DNA from 3 places in the Paenibacillus sp. FSL H8-0332 genome. Region 3 is predicted to be linked to each of the others. Evidence: riboswitches for the same ligand, from Rfam matches in the RefSeq annotation. Region 3 holds a riboswitch; each other region holds the start of a gene.
The links. A riboswitch is a leader RNA that binds a small molecule or an ion and turns the genes downstream of it on or off. The one in region 3 is predicted to bind cyclic di-AMP.
Positions count from the first base shown of each region.

Region 1 (5,591 bases), 2.6 Mb from region 3:
TGCTTAATGTGATTGCTATTTTGTTCTTGATTGTATTCTCCCTGAAGGCCGGGCTGTTCCTGTTCTTCTGGCTTCCAGGGTCCTACAGTGCACCTCCGGCGGCTGTCAGAGCGTTGTTCGGTGCCCTGCTGACCAAAGTAGGACTCTATGCAATCATCCGCACCTTCACGTTGCTGTTCGTGAACGATCCCGGCTTCACCCATGACTGGATCGCCTGGATGGCTGCTGCTACCATGATCCTGGGTAGCCTGGGGGCAGTGGCTTATAAGGATATCCCGCGGATTCTGAATTATAACATCATTATCAGCGTTGGATTTGTAGCCTTTGGAATCGCTGCAGGGACTGCAGATTCAATGAATGGGGCAGTCTTCTATCTGTTGCACGATATGCTGGCCAAGGGACTTATGTTTATTCTGGGCGGGATGATTATATCCGCAGCCGGAACGGACCGGCTAGGCAGTATGGGCGGGATGATCAGAAAGTATCCGTTTCTCGGCTGGATGTTTTTTATTCTGGCACTCGCCCTGGTGGGGATTCCGCCGCTTAGCGGTTTTGCCGGCAAAATTATGATCCTCCGCGGAGCGTTGTCAGAGGGGATGCTTACGTTGTCTCTAATTGGTCTGGGGTCAAGCTTTATGGTGCTGTTCTCCCTGATGAAGGTGTTCCGGCTGGCATTCTGGGGAAATGAACCCAAGGAAGAGCAGCCTAAGGTGAGCTTGAAGGCTGCTTCGGCTGTGGCTGCCGGCTTGCTGCTGCTTGTGATTGCAATGGGGATCGGGGCGGAGGTTGTGTATACTTATGTATCGCAGGCAGGTGACGTTCTGGCTTCACCTGCGCTATATATAGAAGCCATAATGAAGGAGTAGAGGAGATGGCCTTACAATTCCTGTTTAATCTGTTGATTGCCTTTCTGTGGATGGCGATAAATAATAATAACTCCGGTTCAACCTTCGTTGTAGGTTATCTGCTGGGCATCGGGCTTTTACTGTTATTTAGGAAATCCAGGTCCCAGTCCCGGCCATTCTATCTCATACGTATATGGGCTGTACTTAAGCTCCTGCTGATCTTTGCCCGTGAACTTACGGTTTCGAATTTCGTGGTCATAGGTCATATTATCCGTCCAAAACTGGCTATACGTCCCGGTATCTTTGCTTATGAGACTGCTTTGACCACGCCCTGGGAAGTTACACTGCTCTCGTGCCTGATTTGTCTGACACCGGGAACCCTGACCCTGGATGTTTCCAAGGATGGCAAGACGCTGTACATTCATGCAATTGATATTAAAGATGCAGAGCTGCTGGTCACGCAGATTAGAGGCACTTTCGAACGAGCGATTAGGGAGGTGACCCGTTAATGATCCCAGTTATGCTAACCGTGGCCATGATCATTCTGGCTCTGGCGATGCTGGCCTGCCTGTTCCGTCTCCTGAAAGGGCCAACCCGCTCCGACAGGGTTGCCGCACTCGATACGATAGGCATTCATGTACTTGCTATGATAACCGTCTTTAGTATGCTGCTGGATACCCAGGATTTTATAGAAGTCATCCTGGTTATCGGGATTCTGACGTTTATTGGTACTACGGCACTGGCCAGATATATTGAACGGGGAGCCGTTATAGAGGATGGAGGGAACCCTAATGACAGGTGAACTGATTAGCTCTATTCTTGTGGTAATGGGCGCAGTCTTCTGCGGCTTAAGTGCCTTCGGCTTAGTACGGCTGCCCGATGTGTATCTGCGTTCACATGCTGCTACCAAAAGTGCAACCTTCGGGGTATTGTGTTTGCTGACAGGAGGCTTCCTGTACTTTTGGTTCAAAGACGGAACGGTTAACGTCAAGCTTCTGCTGGCGATTGTATTTGTATTCATCACTTCACCGGTAGCAGGTCATTTAAATGGCCGGGCTGCCTACCGTTCCGGAGTGCCCCTATGGAAGGGAAGCGTTCAGGATGACCTGAAGTCACTGAAGGAAGAAAGTAAGGAAACGTCTGAGAAATAACAGTTAATCGCTGAATTCCTTATAGGAAGCGGGGGAACCAGGTTACATGGGGTGAATCTCGGAAAAAACGAGTAGGGCTACTTTCAGGCCCGAATCCGGCAGCTAACCCCGCAAGCGTTCATGAGAGGATGCACTATATATGCCGTATATTGAATTGAATGGAACATCGCTGTATTATGAGATGTCGGGCAGCGGTCTGCCCATTGTTTTTATTCATGATTATTCGACCTCTCATCATCTGTTTGAGCCGCAAGCGGAATATTTCAGCAAGCGTGCCAAAGTGATCGTATTCGATTTGAGAGGGAACGGGCAATCGGGTAAAATGGATGTGGAAATCAGCCGGATCGTAGACACACAATGTGAAGATTTGAAGCTGTTATTGGACGCTTTATCTGTAGAGAAGGCTGTTATCGTAGCTTGTTCCAGTGGTGCTGTGCTCGCCCAGAAATTCGCCTATCTGTACCCTGAACGGATAATAAATATGGTATTGGTGGACAGTTATTTTCAGGAGGATTACACGGCGAGAGGCAGTAAAATGAAAGGAATCTTTGAGGTCTGCGCATGGGCGGCCCATTATCTTCCTGCCGAAATGTTCATCCGTTCCTTGCGCATCACCTACAATAAATGGCTCTCGGCTTATCATATTCTCAGGAAAGAGCTTGTGCATGAACGGACAACGGAATTAATTAAGCAGCGGCTGGCACTTAGACAAACGGACAGCTACGGGTTCGCATTACGGCTGCAGATTCCTGTTCTTGTTGTATCCGGGAATCAGAATGAATGGGCGCTGGAGCAGGTGGAAAGAACAGCCGGCAAGTATCCGTCTGCCCGTCTGGCGATCCTTGAGGATGCGATGTATCCGACTCATCTGTGTCAACCCCAGCTCTTCAACCGTATATTACTGGATTATCTTAGGGAACAGCATAGTTTTCAGCAGGCGGCAGCCAGCGACTAACTTGAATTACAATGGGAGCCAATGATATGTTCTTTAACAAAATCTCATCCTTCATCACAAATCTCAAATTGACCTCATCCAGAATCATTTTGCTCGGTTTTGCCGTCCCTATTTTGCTAGGTACAGTGCTGCTGGCCTTGCCGATATCTTCGTCCAGCGGACTTAGTATAGGGTGGCTGGCAGCACTGTTTACTTCGACTTCAGCCGTATGCGTAACGGGACTTGTTGTACTTGATACCGGTACCGACTTTTCTCATTTTGGACAGATGATCATCTTACTTCTGATTCAAATTGGCGGATTGGGATTTATGACATTCAGTGTTTTGATTGCCGTGATCATGGGGAAAAAGATTGGACTAAAAGAACGTCTGCTTATCCAGCAATCATCTAATTCTGTAACAACACAAGGAGTCGTGCGGTTATCACTCAATATCTTTCTCATTTCATTTATCGTGGAGACAACTGGAGCTATAGTGTTGGCCCTTCGATGGGCAAATGAACTAGGAACAACAAGGTCCATTTATTATGGAATATTCCATTCAGTGTCTGCCTTCAATAACGCCGGATTTGGATTATGGCCAGACAGTCTGAGCCGCTATGTGGGTGACCCGTTAGTTAATATTGTTATCTCTTTTTTGTTTATCATCGGCGGGATTGGATTCACGGTGATTCTGGATCTGTACCGGAAAAGAAGATGGAGAGATCTTTCCTTTCATACAAAAATAGTTTTAATTACCTCTGGGCTCCTTTGTATGGCAGGGTTTTTGGTGATTTTTGCGATTGAACTCTTTAACACGAAAACATTCAGTACTCTCTCATGGAGTGAAAGAACTTGGGCGGCATATTTTCAGGGTGTTGTTACCCGTACAGCCGGCTTTAATTCCATCGATATTGGAGCAATGCTCCCGGCTTCACAATTTTTCATGATTTTCCTGATGTTTGTAGGAGCTTCGTCCGGATCGACTGGAGGAGGTATAAAAACGACCACTTTTGCTGTACTCATGTTAAGTATCGTCTCAACGATTAAGGGGAAGACAGATGTGCAACTGCTTAAAAAACGCATCTCTCAGGATATCATATTCAGGGCACTGGCAGTAATGACCATATCCCTGGGTGTAGTTCTTACAGCCACCTTTCTTCTATCCATTACAGAATATGCTCATCCTAAAGACTTCCTGGCGCTTCTCTTTGAAGCAACCTCTGCATTTGGAACTGTAGGAATGTCTATGAATCTAACGCCAGAGCTTTCGCCACTGGGAAAATGCATCATCATAATTACAATGTACATCGGGAGACTAGGGCCCTTGACTTTAGCTTTAGCACTGGCACAAAAAAATGTGAAGCAAAAATATCGGTATCCGGAAGATAAGCTGCTGATCGGGTAAAGTTTATTGAGCTGCGCTAGTTCTAATGATTTTAGTAAGAATTGGGGTATAGCCGGTGAAGAATTGAGTATATGGCACAAAAAATTTCGAAAGACTTGTATTAAAATCGGTAACTTTTTTTGTGATAATTTAACCATCAGCGGCAGTCCAAGACTTTATTTACTGAGTCTTAGACTGCCGCTATTTTTATTAATGAACAGTCCTGTACCATGTTATTCCCTATCAAACAATAGCCCGATAGAGTAGTTTCGGCTGTATTCACCAAGATGTAAGAAAGAGTTGATGCTTTCATGAACGTTTAAAGGCGAAAAGGTGACCGGAACCGATTCGCTTAAAATTAAAGATATAATAATTTAAAATAACTATCAGCTTTTATAAGGAGGCACTAACATAATGGGCATCGATACCGTGCTGTGGAGCAGACTGGTGACAGGCTTGACACTGGGGTTCCACGTTATTTTCGCAACAATTGGCGTTGGGGTTCCGCTGATGATCGCCATTGCTGAATTCATGGGCATACGCAAAAAAGACCCTCACTACACGCTGATGGCCAAGAGATGGGCACGCGGGTTTGTCATTTCTGTGGCCGTGGGCGTGGTGACAGGTACAGCGATTTCGCTGCAGCTGGCCTTAGTCTGGCCGAATTTCATGAAGCTGGCCGGCAACGTGATTGCGCTCCCGTTATTTATGGAAGTGTTTGCGTTCTTTTTTGAGGCGATCTTCCTGGGCATTTACCTCTATACCTGGGACCGGTTCAAAAAGCCGTATATCCACTGGCTTCTTACGATCCCGATTGTTGCCGGTGCCGGGATGTCTGCTGTTTTTATCACGACGGTAAACGGGTTCATGAATCAGCCCGAGGGCTTTGCCATGGCGGGTGGGCAATTCATAGCTGTCAATCCGGTGGAGGCGATGCTGAATACAGCGACGTTCTCCAAGGTGTTCCATGTCTTAAGCTCAGCCTATCTGACCGGAGCCGCAATGCTGGCAGGCATTGCCGCGTTTGCACTCCTCAAAAAGGGCGCCTCGGAATACCATAAAAAAGCGCTGAAGCTGATGATGGCCGTGGTGATGGTGTTTGGACTGCTGAACTCACTGGCTGGAGATGCGTCTGCAAAATTTTTGGCTGAGCATCAGCCGGAGAAGCTGGCAGCGGCAGAGTGGCATTTTGAAACGGAAAGCGGTGCAGATTTGATTCTGTTGGGGTGGCTTAACGCAGAGCATGAGGTTCTGGGCGCACTTCACATTCCCAAAT
Region 1 covers NZ_CP150145.1:2,292,892-2,298,482, forward strand. Annotated here, with positions in the region: gene NST43_RS09890 (Na+/H+ antiporter subunit D) at 1-866, shown strand, start outside; gene NST43_RS09895 (Na+/H+ antiporter subunit E) at 872-1,354, shown strand; gene NST43_RS09900 (Na(+)/H(+) antiporter subunit F1) at 1,354-1,647, shown strand; gene mnhG (monovalent cation/H(+) antiporter subunit G) at 1,637-1,996, shown strand; cyclic di-AMP (ydaO/yuaA leader) riboswitch at 1,995-2,128, shown strand; gene NST43_RS09910 (alpha/beta hydrolase) at 2,136-2,951, shown strand; gene NST43_RS09915 (TrkH family potassium uptake protein) at 2,978-4,336, shown strand; gene NST43_RS09920 (cytochrome ubiquinol oxidase subunit I) at 4,730-5,591, shown strand, end outside.
Region 1: it holds a riboswitch for cyclic di-AMP, as region 3 does, so the genes downstream of both, NST43_RS09910 (alpha/beta hydrolase) here and NST43_RS31880 (C40 family peptidase) in region 3, are expected to answer to the same signal.

Region 2 (5,591 bases), 520 kb from region 3:
CGGCGGAGACAGGATCAGTGCATGATGGTTAGCTATGTAAGGTAAGCCAAGCACTTTATGGGTGCTGGTGCTGAGAGTCAATGACTAAGTCGCGGCGGATGCTGCGGCTTTTTTTGATAGGCGTGCCCAGAGGCACGCATTATCTAGTTGGTGCAAGTCCAACCAAGAGAGGGGCCAAGCCACTCTTGTAGCTAGGATGCTTGCGCATGGCGAAATCTGTGTGTAAAAGCGCATCGACAAAAGTACCGGTCAGAGACTGGGCGAGCAACAACCCAGGCCGTAACATCAAGTGAATCCTGCCGCGTCGTCAAAAAGGCCCTGCGAAGGGGAAGAGAGGAAGCCGAGTCCCGCTTTCATGGACGAAGGCCAAGGAAGCTGTACAGAACTTGGAACAACAGTGAAGAATCCTCCGGGGTATAGGGATCGGCATGGGTTGAAAGATAATGCAGTGAACTGGGGAGACCCTCCCCCACACGGGGGTTTTTTTTTTTTTAGAAACCCGTAAATAGGCGCTCTATAAGTCCAAAAGACGAAATGAACCGTCTGTGGGAAGGGAGTCCGAGGGGCTCGTAGTACCGAAGAACCTAAGGACAACATAACCTTAGGGAGGGAAGGAGCCCTGCTTTGTTTACGCTTTTGGAGGAGGTACGAGTGAGTGAATGCCAACCGGCTAACGACACCCAAAGAAAAAGTTCAAGAACTCCAAGAAAAGCTAGGTCATGCGGCCAAGGAGAACAACAAGCGTAAATTCCATGCGCTGTACGACAAAGTCTATCGCTGGGATGTGCTGAGTGAAGCCTGGAGACGAGTTAAGGCAAACAAGGGAGCGGCTGGAGTAGATGCCGTGACGCTCGCAGATATTGAAGCACAAGGAGAAATACGGTTCCTGAAGGACTGTGAGCGAGAATTGAAAGCAGGTAGCTACGATCCAGAGCCCGTACGGCGGCACTATATCCCAAAGAAAGACGGGAAACAAAGACCGCTGGGTATCCCGACGGTGCGCGACCGAGTCATACAGATGGCAACGAAACTCGTGATTGAACCGATCTTTGAAGCAGACTTCGAAGAAGTATCCTTCGGATTTCGCCCGAAGCGAAGTGCGAAAGGAGCGCTGGATCGAATCCGGAAAGCCTGCAACCGCAAAGGGAATTGGGTAGTCGACGTCGATATCCAAGGCTACTTCGACAACATTAACCAGGAGAAACTTATGAAATTGGTACAAATGCGTATCAATGACAGGCGAATCCTGAAATTAATACGGAAGTGGCTTCAAGCGGGTGTGATGGAAGAAGGAAACGTAAGGCGTTCCGATTTAGGCACACCGCAAGGTGGGGTGATTTCACCGCTACTGGCGAATATCTATCTGAATTACTTTGACCGACTATGGGAGAAATACGGAAGGGGGTTGGGAGAACTGACAAGGTATGCAGACGACCTGGTGGTGGTCTGTAAAACCAAAAAGGACGCCGAACATGCTTATGAGCTCATAAGCAGGATTATGGAACGTCTAGAGTTAACCTTACACCCGGTCAAAACTCGCATTGTAGGCCTGTGGACAGGAGAGGAAGGATTCGACTTCTTAGGAATGCACCACCGAAAAACGAAAGCAGAAACCTCTCAAGGGAAGGTGTACTATACCACCCAGCAGTGGCTAACGAAGAAGGCAGAGGAACGTATTCGAGGCGTGGTCAAAGATAGATTAGCACCGCCCGGCATGCGATCTAAATCGTTTGCGGAACACGTGAAATGGCTCAATCCGAAGATACAAGGATGGAGAAATTATTACTACACGAACTACAGCCAAAAGAGATTAGCTAAGCTAGACTGGTATATTCTGCAGCGATTAACCCGGTGGTACGCGAAGAAGAGACAGCGCAGAAGATGGATGAGTTCACTATCTGAAGTCAAGTATATAGCCAACATGAATGGACTAAAAACGCTATTGTGATCTGCATGCTCATGAATGACAAACATCGGAAAGCCGTATGAGGGAAAACCTCACGTACGGTTTGATGAGGAGGGGCTGGTTAATCCAGCCCTTTACTCTAGAATTTATATGTTTTGGGTCCCCGCAAAGTACCTGAGTCATCATCGAAGCTAAACCCCACTTTGTGGGGTTATTTTGCGGACTCAGCGGCCCTTATTTCGTGAAAAAGACCGATTAACTCCCCGTTACGGACTGATAGGACGTTAAGGGCTGTGTGGAGCGCAAAATGAGGCGGAATGGGTTAATTAAGCGCCTCTCAGTCCGCTTGGCCTTCGGCATGGTCCCATTTGCCGAAATAGCGGATCTGTAGTCCGCACGGCCCGCTATCCATCTCCTTCTACCGCACTCATGCCTATATCCCATATCTTCCTCAGTCTCATCCCGCCGAAGGGCGGTGGACCGCAGGCAAGGTTGAATGTGCGGCTGCCATCTGTTCGCGTATTCCTCTAAGCCGCGCCTTCAGCTCGGGGATGCTGCACTCCAGGATCTGGCTGATGTCGGGCAGGGGGAGCTGGATGCCGTACCATAAGGCACTGGTAACGTGATCATCCCAGTTAAGCAGCCCAGAAGCGCAGCGGCTACGGTCCCGGGCGAGCACGGCACATTGGCGGATGCACTCTCTGTAGGCAGAAGCAGCAGCGCCGTCTCCTGAGAGGCTGTCCTTCAGCCACAGTGGATGGAGTGCCGCGAAGGTGGCGGTGGTTGCTTGCTCGGCGCGGGCCCCCTTTTCGAGCAGCAGGCAGCTAAGCGCATAGACGGGGCCGCTAGATTGCTGGATGAAGTGGTTGAATCCGGCAGCGCTTGCTGCCTTGGGCGATAAGGGGTCAGGCATGTGGTCACGTTCCTTCCTGAATCTGTACTTTAGTGTTCATTCCAGCGCGCAAAAAACCGCAGGACAGAGGAGGACCTCTGCCTGCGGTTTTGGGTATAAGGCGTTAGACGCCTAGCGCAAAATCGTGGCGGATCTGGCTCTCTCTTAGCGCTTACGGGGTTAGCTGTCGGATTCGGACGGTGAGAGTCGCCCTACCTGCCGGAGACTTGCGCGTGGCATTCTCCTTCGGATTCACCCCAAGTCGGCCTGACGGCCGGATGGTTCCCCCGTTTTCCACATGACGGAAATTCAGCGTGCAATGCATATGCTCATTTTCATGAATGCGTTCATTTGCTTTCAACACGAATCATACTCTGTTCAGAGGGGGGTTGTAAAAATGGAAAAGAGTGCTATTCGACTTGTTTTCAGCAAATGGCTGAATGGCTGTGCATAGTGAAGCCAAAACTCATATATATAGCAGATTATCTGCCATTTATCTCGCTCAAGCGCTGTTTTTTATTTTTGGCAGACGGCAGTGGGGAGGAAGGGTCCCCAGGTATCGTCGCCGCCTACCTCTATGAATCGCAATAAAAAAGGCGCTGCTCCTGTTGAGAAGACAGCACCTTTACGTATATTACAGAACAGCAGCATCCATAAGCTCCTGAAGCTCAGGAAGATTGAAGCCCTTGACCGCCCGGTCCCCGGATACGGTGACTGGAATGCCCATGAATCCCAGCTTCTCCACTTCCTCCTGGTAGACGGAGCTTGTCATCACATCCCGGACCTCGAAGGGAATGCCCTTGCTCTCAAGCAACTGCTTGACCTGATTGCATTCGCTGCAGCCGGAGGTTGAATAGACAATTACGTTCGCGCTCATTGTTCCACTGCTTCCTTTATCGCTTTTTGGGTAATCTTCCAGTGTGAGGTGTTCCAGCGGACTTCGCTGTCCTCCAGCAGGAAAATCTGCGGGGATTCATGCTTGATCCCTAAATCCTCAGCAATCTGGTTGGAGACAGGACGGTCTTCGATCACATGGACCACGGCTGCAGGAGTATCTGAATGCTGTGCATAGGCCTGGAATTCCTCGTTGGCCTTGGCGCTGATCGGACAGGTGGTGCTGTGCTTGAAGAGCAGTTTTTTGCCAGGCTGCCCGATATATTGCTCTAGTTCTTCCTTAGTGTGAATTTGTTGAATAGACATCAGAGGATCACCTTCCTGGGTAAGAGTAATGAAACCTGTTGTCAACAATTGTGTTGTTAACAACTATTATTCATGATTGTAGCATAGTTCAAAATTAAAGCAAAAGAAAGTTCACCATAGCCTGCCCCTCCCTTGCGGGATGTTGTTAACGGCCGGTGGCCGTGCTAATGTGAGAGGGATGAACCAAGGCTCGGTGCATATTGATGCAGATATGAGGGGGGAGCTCATGAAAAGGGTTGCGTGTGTCACCGGGGCTGATCGTGGACTCGGATTGTACCTTGTTCGCTCTCTTTTGGAGAGTAAGTACATGGTGTTTGCCGGACAGTATTCGCCGGATCAGGCGGCACTGGAAGCTTTGAAAGCGCAATACCCGGATAGCCTTAGGCTGGTCCCTCTCGATATCGGCAGTGCAGGGAGTGTGAAGGAAGCCGCGCGGAGTATTGCCGGAAGTACAGGACACCTTGATATGATTATCAATAACGCCGGGATTATCCACCGGTCGGATGATGCAACGGTGCTCGTGGATATGGATGATGAAGCGATGGCGCATATTTATAACGTGAACACGCTGGGTGCGCTGAGGGTAAGCAACGCATTGATGGGTTTACTGCTGCAAGGCCGGCAGCGTCTGGTGGTTAATATCTCGTCGGAGGCTGGCAGCATTGGGCGGAACAAGCGGATTAATATGTATGGCTATTGTATGTCGAAGGCCGCGCTTAATATGCAGTCCTCGCTGCTGCACAATCATCTGCGTACGATGGGCGGACAGGTGATGGTGTTCCATCCCGGCTGGCTACAGACCTATATGAACGGGGAGAAGGATGCGAAGGCGCCTGTAACTCCTGAAGAATCGGCAGGCAAGATTATGACGATCGTTCATAACCATAAGATGTATCTGGCTGAAGAACCGGCTTATATCGATCTGGACGGCAATCTCTGGCCCTGGTGACACGAATATTCAGGACAGGCTAAATTGGCTAACTTGGCAAAAGAGAGGTGTGCATATCATGTCTTCCTATAAAGCATTGGCGTTCGGCAGCTATACCGAAGTGAAGTATCATCCCTTCCAGGAGGTAGACCGTGAGCTGGAGCAGCTCCTTGAACCGGAGTTCCAGGTGGTCTCTACGGAGGATTACAGACGGATGAACAAGGCAGAGCTGGCAGAATGCAGGCTGGTGGTCTCCTATACGGAATTCTCCGAAGATAAGTTACCCGCTGAGCAGAGCGGGGCCTTACTCGCTTATGTGGCTGGCGGCGGGGGGCTGCTTGTCGTGCACAACGGCATTTCCCTACAGCGTAATCAGGAGCTTGGGGCGATGCTTGGTGCCCGGTTCACCCACCATCCGGCGTTCACGGCGCTAGAGATGAAAGTGACTGCGCCGGAGCACCCGATTATGGAGGGGATCTCTGATTTTGTGATAGAGGATGAGCCTTACTATTTCGAGCAGCATCCCCACTTCGAGACAACGGTGCTGGCCGAATATCCTCATGACGGAGCGATGAGACCGGCGGCATGGTGCCATACCTTCGGCGAAGGCCGGGTGGTCTATCTGATGCCTGGGCACCATCTGCCATCATTCTCCTCAGAGCCGC
Region 2 covers NZ_CP150145.1:252,806-258,396, forward strand. Annotated here, with positions in the region: gene ltrA (group II intron reverse transcriptase/maturase) at 656-1,948, shown strand; gene NST43_RS01100 (hypothetical protein) at 2,364-2,819, opposite strand; cyclic di-AMP (ydaO/yuaA leader) riboswitch at 2,954-3,123, opposite strand; gene NST43_RS01105 (glutaredoxin family protein) at 3,433-3,675, opposite strand; gene ytxJ (bacillithiol system redox-active protein YtxJ) at 3,672-3,998, opposite strand; gene NST43_RS01115 (SDR family NAD(P)-dependent oxidoreductase) at 4,225-4,947, shown strand; gene NST43_RS01120 (ThuA domain-containing protein) at 5,006-5,591, shown strand, end outside.
Region 2: it holds a riboswitch for cyclic di-AMP, as region 3 does, so the genes downstream of both, NST43_RS01100 (hypothetical protein) here and NST43_RS31880 (C40 family peptidase) in region 3, are expected to answer to the same signal.

Region 3 (5,591 bases):
GCGGGGACTGTTCTTTTTTCCCGGAATGAAAAAGTATGGGCTGCCTGTACTGCTGTTCAGCCTCGCAGAATGGGCGCTAACCCTCCTGCCGCTCTACTGGCTGCTTCCGCGTATGTACCGTCATCTGCTCAGCGGTGTTCTCGATGTCCCGCTCCTGCTGAAGCTGGTGCCTTATGTGCTGGGCTGGCTGCTCTATCTCTTCCTTATACGCAAGCTTCTGCTCTATATGCAATTCGGCTATACCGCCGGTACCGGCATGTTCTCTTCGATGCTGATCTGCCTGAAGGTGCTGCTGCCTTCCATTGGGATATCCATCATACTGGGGGCGGGAAGCCTAGCGGTGCTCCTCCTCTGCAGTGCTTCTGCGCTGCTGTACCCGGGGCTGCCGGCCCTTATGCTCCGCCAGGCAGCTCCGCTGCCCTCCACGCTGTTCAATATGTGGGGAATCGCTGCCCAGTACCACCTCTGGTCCAGTAAATCATTTCCACAATAATAAGCTGTCAAAACGGCATACTAAAAAGAGTCACAGCCCCTCAAGCAGGGAGCAGGACTCTTTTTTTCTTGAAGCGAAGGACAAAAGCATTTGCAAAACGGTAAAACCTCTGATACAATGATGCCTGTACTACTAGTAACAAAGTTGTAATCTTTCAAACAGAATTTACCGTAACCATTGAAAATTAACTAATTGCCGATAAGTCACTGTTCTGGTGCACATAACGCCGAATTCCCTGCACCGGGAAGTGGGGGAACCATATTTTGGGTGAATTGATCTCGCTTTAGAGGGGTCATAGGGGAACCTTCTACCGAATCCTTAAGCTAACCTCGCAGGCCCTGGAAGGAGTACATCTTTTGATTATTCAGAACTTCAAGAAAAAATGCACCGCAGCAGCGCTGGGTCTTGTGATGGTATTCACACTCGGAGCAGGCAGTGCCTTCGCAGATTCCAAGATGGATACTGTGATTTCAAAAACCATTGGAACGTCATATAAAACCGGGGGCACTAACACCAACGGCTTCGATTGTTCCGGATTCACCAAGTACGTATTCAAGAATGTTGGGCTTACCTTGCCCCGTACCTCCAAAGCACAATACAAAGTAGGAACCACTGTATCCAAGAGCAATTTGCGTTCAGGTGATCTCGTGTTCTTCAATACCCTGGGCAATGGAGTATCCCATGTCGGTATTTATGTTGGAAACGGGAAGTTTGCACAGTCCTCGAGTTCACGTGGTGTAACCATCAGTTCGATGAGCCAGTCCTACTGGGCCAACCGCTACGTTGGTGCCAAACGAGTAATGAGCACAACAGCCTACCAAGCTGTCGCTTACGATTGAACCTTAGAACCCTTGAAGCATACCCCGAATATTTCTGCCTCTAACAACTAAATGTAACTTATACGAGCCCGGGATGATTATTGCCGTAATCATTTCCGGGTTTTTCCTTTTCCTTATTCTACCTTTTACACCGAATCCGCAGCCTTGAAACAGCATTTTCCTGCAAAAACAAAGAAAAAAATCATATAAAATAGCCCCGGCGCATAGATATGAGTCTTTCGGAAGGTCTATAACTCTAAAAAACAGCAAAAAAGATGCATTAATATGTTATAAGTGATTGCCAAGCGACTTAGTCTTTGCTACAATTATCGCAGTGAGCTTTTAGTAACATTTTTGTAATTATTGAATCGCTTTTAATATAGGTTTTGTCATGTATTGAATGAACAGCTAATCCTAATCAACAGTTATGCCGAGTTCCCTAATGAGTTTAGGGAAACGGGGGAACCACTTTGGGTGAATTGACCTCCTATTCTAAGAGGGGTCATAGGGGACCTTCAACCGAACCCTTAAGCTAACCTCGTAGGCATTGGAAGGGGTACTTACTTTTGAAGAAGAAGCTAGCAGCCGCAGTACTAAGCTTGTCCATTATCTTCACCATCGGAGCAGGAAGCGCTTTCGCGGATTCCAAAATGGATAAAGTGATCGACAAAACCATCGGAACCAAATACGTGTCCGGCGGTACATCGACTAACGGGTTTGATTGCTCCGGATTTACAATGTTTGTTTTTGATAAGATCGGCATTAACCTGCCCCATCAATCCGGCTCCCAGTATGAGATGGGTTCTGCCGTGTCCCGCGACGAGATGAGACCAGGCGATCTTGTATTCTTTAATACAAACGGTAAAGGCGTGTCCCATGTCGGTATTTATGTCGGTGACGGCGATTTCGCTCATGCCTCTTCCTCACGTGGTGTAACCATCAGTTCGCTGAATGACAGCTATTACGTCAACCGCTACGTTGGCGCCAAACGGATCATGAGTACAGATGCCTACAAGACTGTAGCTTCGGATTCCCAAGACAACGACGATGTACAATAAACCTTTGTAACCTACGCTCTTTTCCGAGATTTTTGCCGAAATCTTGGAGAAGGGCTTTTTTTGTCTATAAAATTACTTACCCTGCTCTATATTTGTAAAACACCCATTCCGCCTTTTCATAAAATATATATAATATAGTAAAAAGCATTGTCCCGGAAAGGAGGCCGCCCGCTTATGATTAGCTCCCCGCTAACCTTTTATGTTGTACCTATGGAACCGCAGCATGCCGCTGAGATCTGTGAGTGGAGCTACAAACCTCCGTATAATATTTACGGGTGGATGTCCTGGGAGCAGATGCAGGCGCTGGGCGTAGAGTTCGGAGACCCGCAGCTGCGAAGTAGGCAATATGTATCTGTAGTGAACGGACAGGGGGATCTGTGCGGCTTCGCCCAGCTCTTTCCGATGGAGGGGGTAGTCCGGCTTGGTGTCGGAATGCGGCCCGATCTGTGCGGTCATGGAATGGGGCATCTGTTCATGAAGGCTATTGTGCAGGCAGCACGGGCCCGTTACCCGGAGCGCGAGATCGATCTGGAGGTGCTGACCTGGAATCAGCGCGCCATCCGCGCCTACCAGAAATGCGGTTTCACCATAACGGATACCTATGAACGCCGCACTCCGACCGGCAATAAGCCTTTTTACTGCATGGTCTATGAGGAATAACACCGGGGACGGAGGTATTTTCAAAAAAATGGATCATATGTGTTCATTTTTTTGACACAAATACTATGATAACGCTTCACCATCCGCTATAATGGAGACAGCAGCTTACATGGAGGGACGGATGCAGATGCAGAAATGGATCATGAGCGGTTTGTTTTTTGCCGCCTGTGCCTTTGCAGTAATCTTAATGTTTACCTTGCCCGGCAAATCCCAGGTGGCAGAACAGAACAAACCGACCATGCCGGAGGTTGTGCTTGATGCTGCGAGCGCAGAGGCGACAGTGAAGGCCAACTGTATCTCCTGCCACGGTGACCAGCTTCAGGGCGGTGCAGGACCTAGCCTGCAACAGGAGGGTGCATCGCATGACGCGCCGCAGATCTACAGCATAGTCACCAAGGGACGCGGCCAGATGCCTTCCTTCAAAGATAGGCTGGCCCCTGAAGAGATTGCGAATGTAGCCTTATGGCTGGCCGAGAAGAAATAATCCGCAACCTGTACTCACCACGCTCTTCATTCCTATGTATAATGCCCGTGACAAGGATATCGAATAATCCTTGCACGGGCATTTCTATTGATCAGGTATTCCTGTCGTCTTCATAAGGGCCTTGTCCTCTAGCGGTTCTTCTCAAACGCCTCATTAAATTCACGAGCCTGGCGGAGATCGAGCTTCTCTACATCTGCAGCCATCCGCAGCACAACGGTCTTGTAATCAATGGTGATATGCGGGTGATGGTCAAAGGCCTCCGAAATGGCAGCCACCTCATCCACAAAAGCAATTCCCTTCATATATTCATTGAACATATATTTGCGTACCAGCCTATCCCTCTCCAGCTTCCAGCCCTCAAGCTTGCTGATCTGCTCCTGCAGTTCTTCCTCAGTTAATTGCAATTCGTTTCCTCCCTTGCTAAGTTAAATAAAACATCCCTCAGCTTCTAAAAGTCCAAGGGATGTGCCAGGCCAAAGATTTTTTGATTAAGTGTATTCTGACATCCCGGCAATTAGTACTCCACTTCCAATTTTAACATGGCCGGAAGCCCGGAACAAACCCGCTGCCACAATTCCGCCTGCTTATACAAGAACCACCGAAGCCAGATCCTCATCGCCCAGCAAAATATTAATGCGGTGTGTTTCTTTATCGTACATTACAACTCCGCTGCCCACCTGAATGACCGGCTCATTGCCCAGTGCGTAGAACAGGTCCTCCGCAAGCGCCTCCCAGACCTCCTGCTTCGATTCCTCCGGCAGATTCGCCCACTCTTCAGACTCCATCTCAAAAAAAATGTACCCGTCTGCAATCCGTCCAACGGCTCCTGTCAGTTCAACAAGAATTTCACTATAATCCCTGCCATGCTTAACTCCCACATCAATCACTCCGTTTTCTTCGCTGATGAATAATAACCTACCTTATCTATTATAGCCGAAAAAATCACTTCACAAAAAAGGGAATGATGTCGATAAAGAAGAATATACGTGATTTGGTTACGAACAGAGTGTTCTCCCGCGGTTCAAGGACGAATTACGCGGTTAGTCGATCACTTCTTAATTCTCATGGACGAGGTGCATAAATGGAAATTTCAACAATTCTAGGCCTGGTTTTTGGTCTGATCGCAGTAATCTGGGGGATGATACTCAAGCATGCTCCACTTGCAAGCTTGAACAACCCTGCTGCCTATGTCATTATTTTTCTTGGCACGGCTGCCTCTATCTTCATGGCCTTTCCGATGTCGGAAGTCAAGAATTTCCCTAAGCTGTTAAAGATTCTATTTGTGAAGAAAAAGATGGTCGGCAAGCCTGAACTGATTACAATGTTCATGGAATGGGCATCCATCACCCGCCGCGAAGGGCTCCTGGCGTTGGAATCCAATGTCGATGAAATTGAAGATAACTTCCTGAGAAACGGCATGCGGATGATTATTGACGGCAACGATCAGGAGTTCGTCCGTGATGTATTAATGGAAGATATACATGCTACTGAAGACAGACATAAAGCCGGGGCCTTGATTTTCTCCCAGGCCGGAATGTACGCACCTACACTAGGGGTACTCGGGGCTGTTATCGGGCTGATCGCCGCCTTGGGTGATATGAGCAACATGGACATCCTGGCCCACGCAATTGCCGGAGCGTTCATTGCGACCCTGCTCGGGATATTCACCGGTTATGTTATGTGGCATCCTATGGCCAACAAGCTGAAGCGGATATCCAAACGCGAGATTGAAGTCCGCCTGATGATGGTGGAGGGTCTGCTCTCCATTCAGTCCGGGGTGTCTACCATTGCCATTAACCAAAAGCTGTCTGTCTTCCTGACTCCGACCGAGCGTGCCAAGCTGAGCGAGAAGGAGGGGGCTTCCAGTGAGCAAAAAGACTAGGCATGAGGAACACGAAGAGCATGCCGATGAATCCTGGCTGCTTCCCTATTCCGATCTGATGACCCTGTTGGTTGCTCTGTTCCTTGTTATGTACGCCATGAGCGCTACGGACGCCGTAAAATTTCAACAAATGGCTGAAGCCTTCAATTCAGCCCTCAGCGGCGGCGGCGGTGTCCTGGAGTACAGGTCGGATTCC
Region 3 covers NZ_CP150145.1:7,273,353-7,278,943, reverse strand. Annotated here, with positions in the region: gene NST43_RS31890 (hypothetical protein) at 1-493, shown strand, start outside; cyclic di-AMP (ydaO/yuaA leader) riboswitch at 708-846, shown strand; gene NST43_RS31885 (NlpC/P60 family protein) at 904-1,332, shown strand; cyclic di-AMP (ydaO/yuaA leader) riboswitch at 1,730-1,873, shown strand; gene NST43_RS31880 (C40 family peptidase) at 1,878-2,369, shown strand; gene NST43_RS31875 (GNAT family protein) at 2,544-3,029, shown strand; gene NST43_RS31870 (c-type cytochrome) at 3,157-3,513, shown strand; gene NST43_RS31865 (4a-hydroxytetrahydrobiopterin dehydratase) at 3,642-3,917, opposite strand; gene NST43_RS31860 (hypothetical protein) at 4,098-4,391, opposite strand; gene motA (flagellar motor stator protein MotA) at 4,595-5,395, shown strand; gene motB (flagellar motor protein MotB) at 5,379-5,591, shown strand, end outside.